2 regions of the Zooshikella sp. RANM57 genome follow, and region 1 is predicted to be linked to the other one. Evidence: predicted binding sites of a transcription regulator. Region 1 holds the regulator's gene; the other holds the start of a gene.
What was found. Region 1 encodes sigma-54, which starts transcription at its own class of promoters, with help from an activator protein. Its sites were predicted from a motif close to TGGCACNNNNNTTGCTNT; they were not measured.

Region 1 (3,175 bases):
TGCATGGTAGAGCACGTGCAGGAATTGGTTACTTACCACAAGAAGCGTCTATTTTTCGTAAACTGTCTGTCAGTGAAAATATTATGGGGATTTTAGAAACCCGTAAGGATTTAAATCGTCAACAGCGAGAAGAAAAACTTAACCAATTACTTGAAGAGTTCAATGTAACCCACCTCAGAAATAGTTTGGGCATGAGCTTATCTGGAGGAGAACGCAGACGGGTTGAAATTGCTCGTGCACTGGCAACAGAACCTTCATTTATCCTATTAGATGAACCTTTTGCTGGGGTTGACCCCATATCTGTAAATGATATAAAAATGATAGTAACTCATTTAAAAGAAAGAGGCATTGGTGTACTGATTACCGATCACAATGTTCGAGAAACACTTGATATTTGCGAGTTAGCCTACATAGTAAGTGAAGGACAGATAATCGCTCAAGGTTCTGCGAGTGATGTAATGGCCAACCAAAAAGTCAAGGATGTTTATCTTGGACACCAATTCAAAATCTAAGACAAGTAGCCTGGTCGCGCATATAATGTGTTAATGTATGAGATGCGGCCACTCATTATTCTCTTTCACTGTTGACTGAATTACTAATGTGGCAGCATTCATTCACCACAATGACAGGTACTGTTTAGTGGCATATTAATAGATAAATTTCAGCATTTGCTTTGTTGCAGTGTAGGTAAACCAACTAATTATGAAGCCATCCTTAGTTTTAAAAATGGGCCAACAGCTGACAATGACGCCTCAGCTGCAACAGGCCATTAAACTACTTCAGTTGTCTACGCTTGACTTGCAACAAGAAATTCAGCAAGCCTTAGACTCCAACCCATTACTTGAACTTATTGAAGACGCTTCAGACTCAAATATGAATAATGAGTCAGCTGACTCCTCTGATGAACAACACGCTGAGTTCAACCAAGAAGCTCCCTCAAGTTCCAATGGTGATGGCAGCAATATTGATGCTACGTCTAGCACTACTTCTCAAGAACAAGAGAGTGATGGTGAATCTCTTTATGAGGATCAGTGGGCGGAGCAAATTCCATCGGAGCTATCGGTTGATACCGCCTGGGATGACGTCTATGACCCAATACTGCCAACGACTGGAAGCTCATCTTCTAACACCGATGAAGATTTTGACTATACCGCTAGAAACAGCACTGCAGAAACAATACAGACACACTTACACTGGCAGCTTAACCTTACCCCACTCAGCGATAATGACCGCCTGATTGCCATTGCAATTATTGATGCAGTTGATGAAAGCGGCTATTTAACCTGTACCCTGGAAGACATTCTGGAAAGCTTTGACCCAGAACTTGAGATAGAGCTTGATGAAGTCGTTGCCGTTCACCGCTTACTAAAACAATTTGACCCTGTTGGCGTTGCCGCTCGCGATTTAAAAGAGTGCCTTTTAACTCAGTTGACACAACTCAGTGCAAATACGCCTTTTGTGGAAGAAGCGAAGCTAATCACTCAAAAGTATCTCCATTTATTAGGCAATCACGACTACAATCAACTTATGCGAAAAGCAAAGTTGAAAGAAGAGCAGTTGAAACAAGCCATCCTGTTGATACAAAGTTTAAATCCACGGCCTGGCTCTGTTATTCAAGATGAGAACTCTGAATATATCGTTCCAGATGTCATTGTTCAAAAAAGAAATGATCGCTGGAGTGTAGAACTTAATACCGATGCCACCCCCCGTCTTCGCATCAATGCAAGCTATGCATCTTTAGTCAAACGTGCAGACAGCAGTTCTGACAATACCTATATTAAAAATCATCTCCAGGAAGCACGCTGGTTTATAAAAAGTTTGCAGAGCCGTAATGAAACATTAATGCGAGTTGCTAGCTGTATTGTTGAGCACCAAAAGGGCTTTTTAGAGTACGGAGAAGAAGCCATGAAACCTTTAGTGCTCCATGATATTGCAGAAGCCGTTGGCATGCATGAGTCAACAATATCAAGAGTAACAACTCAAAAATATATGCACACCCCTCGTGGTATATTTGAACTGAAGTATTTTTTCTCCAGTCATGTCAGTACCTCATCGGGTGGAGAATGCTCATCAACAGCAATCCGAGCCATCATAAAAAAATTGATCGCGGCGGAAAATGCGCGAAAACCTTTATCTGATAGTAAAATAGCCAAGCTTCTAGAAGAACAAGGAATAAAAGTGGCAAGACGAACTATCGCTAAGTACCGAGAGTCACTTTCTATTCCGCCTTCTAACGAGCGAAAACGGTTGGTGTAAGAAAGCGTTATAGGGTGACAAACAACCCTATTACCCCTACTCAATTGATTAGGGATGTTGTGGAGTCAGTAGTAGTACACAGTTTCTACTGATAGACTGTAAATCGGATCACTTAGGAGATCGATGCATGCAAATAAATATTAGTGGTCACCACGTTGATATTACCGATCCGCTGCGCCAATATGTTATCAGCAAGTTTGAGCGGTTGGAGCGGCACTTTGATAGCATTACCAATGTGCAAGTTACTTTAAGTGTTGAAAAACTTCGACAAAAAGCTGAGACCACTTTACATATAAGAGGTGCAGATATTCGCGCGGAAGCGGAATCTGAAGACATGTATGCAGCGATTGACATGCTTGTCGATAAGTTAGATCGTCAACTTCTAAAACACAAAGAGAAAAACCTTGACCGTTTACAGGGCGCAGGAGCCCGTTAAACCGGCCATTGCTGGAGATTGTAAAAACGCAATGAAACTCGAACAGATTCTTGCCCCGGAGTGCACCGCTTGTGATGTCGAGGGTGGCAGTAAAAAAAGAACGTTAGAGCAAATTGCAGATATCCTGGCCGGTTACCGGCCAGGCATAGGTGCTAGCGAACTTTTTGATAGTCTTATTACCAGAGAACGACTGGGAAGTACTGGATTCGGCAATGGCATTGCACTTCCCCACTGCAGATTAACCAACTGTGAAAAACCCATGGCGGCTTTACTAAAGCTTCGTGAACCCATCGAGTTTGACGCAATGGATAATCACCCAGTTGATTTAATTTTTGCACTTATAGTTCCAGAAGAAGCTACTTCTGAGCATTTAGCAATATTGCAACTTGTTGCTGAACGGTTTGAAAATGCCAGTTTCAGAAATAGGCTGCGTAATGCTCAAAGCAATCATGAACTTTATGAGCTTGCTATTGCCCCTCTTCC
Region 2 (3,175 bases), on a different contig from region 1:
CTTTGAGGACCTGATTTTTTGCTTTGTATACGTGGTAATGCATCTTGTAGCATGGCGTTGTTAGTGAATGCTGGGTTTTGAAACAGCAGTGCAAGCTCTTGAGGCGTCATTTGATCAATTGGCTTTAATGCTAAATACTCTGCGTGATAATCATCAATGTAGGGCATAGCTTTTTTACCTTTGATGAAAGGTCTCCATAGATATCCTTTTGTGTAACATGCTTGCGTTGTATTAGTTAATGCGTATTGCACAGGATTAGTCATCATATGTGCTAATAATGATTCTACATCAAATACTTTCACCTTTTCACTATCGTATTTTTTTATGAGTTGAAGTAAACGGCTATTATGCTCTTTGGTTATCTTAGCCAATTGGCTTAACTTGCCTGGAAATTTTTTTTTGGCATGTGGTGTAGTATCCAGTCGTGGTAAGTTAAACGCAATAACCTGGCTAGCATTACTATTCACAGCCTGGTTCAGTAAGTTATCGATAGCAGATAACACAGTACTAACACTTTCTTGTTTTTGGTTTAAGTAGTCATTACCACCCGCCCAGACTATGACTAAATCTCCAGATCGAAAATAATCTTTATTGAGAAATTGGGTTAATTCATTACTTAATGTATTGATGAACAAGGTTACAGGACTATTTGTAATGTCGTATGCAGCTGCAGTTGCACCTCCTTCTGCTTCATTAATAATAGATATTGGAATATTGTCTTGCATTAGTTTGCTTTTTAGGTGGTCAACCCAGACAGGGCCATCAGAGAACCGGCCATCATGATAAGGTGGGCTAGAGGGAATCCATTTTAGTGACTTCCCAAACATTTTCCCTGTATCACTTAAGCTGTCTCCAAAAACGACAATACGGCTAATCGTTTGTTGCGTTGCGAGTACAGGATTTAAAAATACGATTGCGGTAGAAATAAGCAGGAAGTGTATTAGTTTTTTCATATCGTTATATTTATGTCGTTATTGTTAGTTATGAAAATAGGTTAGTTTATAGGGTATACTTTAATTTTGATTAAATTGTAAACAGTTGTAGGGAGTGAAATTACGCAATAAGGGCCTCCTAAATAAGGGGTGTAAGTTGTTTATTTTATGCTTCCATTATTATTGGCTTACAACTTAAAAAACGTGCCAATGATAAATTACATTAAATGAGAACTATTAACAAATTATTGATTATTTATGTAAGGGGGCTATACAAGTAAATAATATTACATTCGTGATGGTGCAAAGCGATGAAAACCTTGTTTAGTAAAGCGTTTATGTTTGTAAATCATCGTTTGGGCTAAGAATGGGTGTTGGTATATTTTACAGGTATAAAATATACGATCTGTTTAAAATTTAATCAAAAAGAGATGGTTTAGTTTGTTTATAAAGATTTTTGTGATAGGTGTAACGAAATAGTGCAGCTTATATTAGTGTAAATTTATGTTCTAATTTTACAGTTTTGATACAGTTTTCAGTAGTGATTGTTAAAAGTGAAGTGCTTTCTAATAGTGTGTAAATAAAGTTAGTCGTAAGGTTTATTTTTTTACAATAAAATCAACGTGTTGTGTATTCACAAGTGATTATTCTGAAAGTCAGCCATTTTTTTAATCAATATTCATAAATATGGCATTTAGATTGCTAATTAGAAATGGCAATGAGAAATCTACTACTTATTTGATTAAATACTAAACAGTAGATTAAGTAGTTTTAAGCAGTAAACAAGGAATAATCATGAAAAAAATCGTGAGTGCAGTTGCTTTAGCTGCATGCTGTATTGGAAGTGCACATGCTAGTTTACTCTCTGTTAATGGTGGGGTAACTACACGTTTACCGGGTAGCCATAATCCTAATACTGGAGAAACCAGACCTGGAATGACAGTTATTCAGGGAGCTAATATAAAAGCAACTGCAGCAGTTAAACTGACTTATACGTATCTTGGCTATGAAGCGTCGTGGCGTAATTTATTTGGCTCTATTGGTGGGCAGTTTGTAAACAAAACAACCGCAAAAGGGACAGAAATTTCAGAAGTTTTATCTGATGCTGGGTGGTTGAATTTCAACTTCACAACACCAAAAGGAACTGTGAAAAATGGTTCTAATAATGGTGCCGGTTCCTTTAAGCCATCCTTCTTTGTTGCCTATGCAGGACAAGACAGTTATTACATCGGTTTGAATGATGATGGTGGAAGTATCGATCGTGACTACGATGATATGATTTTGAAGGTGACTGCTGTTGCCTACAATTGTCCTAATCCACCAAAACCGCCTAAACCACCAAAGCCTCCTAAGCCAGTACCTGCTCCAGCCCCTGTAGTACTTTTAGGGTTAGGTTTGCTTGGAATGTCCCTTAGGAAAAAGAAATAAAATTTGAACTGATGTTACATAAAAAACCCGCTGTTAAGCGGGTTTTTTGTTATGAGGGATGAAAAATTATACTAGCATTAAAAGGTAATCTGTTAGTGTCTATTTGATGGTATCGAATACAGTGGGTGGGTATATAAGTTGATAGTATTGACGAGCTAATCTCCAATTATGAAACTCCTTGCTGCCCTTTGTTTATTCTGCACAATTTTCAGTGTAGAGACACAGGCTTATGCTTTGTCTATTGCTGTCGCAGAATGGCCACCTTACTATTCAAAAAACAATATCAATGACAGCATACAACAGAAGCGTATTTCTGATGTATTGAACCGTCAACACATTAAACACACATTTATTTGGTTGAATAACTGGGTTGCTGTGTATAACCAAACTCTGGCAGGAAAATTTGATATTTCTGCTGGTTGGATTTGTAATGAAGAGCGAGCAAAAGACTATTATTTCTCGTTTCCCATAAGTGTTATTGACCAATATTTCTTCCATTTGAAAGAATATCCGTTTGATTGGAATAGCTATGAGGATTTAAAAGCTCATCAACCATTTGGTATTACAACAGGATATGACTATGGTAACGAGTTTGCTGATGCAGTAAAAAAATATTCTTTGGAATTGAAAAAGGTAAGAATTGAACGATTAGTATTCAATTTATTATTGAAAAAGCGAGTCAATGTTGTACCACTTAATGTGGAAAATGCCATGTCTATTCTGGAAAGGTATTACTCAAAACAGGATGCGGAAAAGATAACCTTTCACGCGAAGCCTTACCAACGTAGCTACTTACATATCATTGTTTCCAAGTC

Region 2: ACQ96U_RS17615 (PEP-CTERM sorting domain-containing protein) is a predicted target of sigma-54. The motif match lies at 1,621-1,638, and genes of this name have one in related genera.

What each region holds. Positions count from the first base shown of each region.
Region 1 is NZ_JBOIUB010000001.1:641,781-644,955, reverse strand. It holds gene lptB (LPS export ABC transporter ATP-binding protein) at 1-512, shown strand, start outside; gene ACQ96U_RS02345 (RNA polymerase factor sigma-54) at 703-2,256, shown strand; gene hpf (ribosome hibernation-promoting factor, HPF/YfiA family) at 2,384-2,692, shown strand; gene ptsN (PTS IIA-like nitrogen regulatory protein PtsN) at 2,661-3,175, shown strand, end outside.
Region 2 is NZ_JBOIUB010000008.1:198,034-201,208, forward strand. It holds gene ACQ96U_RS17610 (SGNH/GDSL hydrolase family protein) at 1-953, opposite strand, end outside; gene ACQ96U_RS17615 (PEP-CTERM sorting domain-containing protein) at 1,728-2,360, shown strand; gene ACQ96U_RS17620 (substrate-binding periplasmic protein) at 2,529-3,175, shown strand, end outside.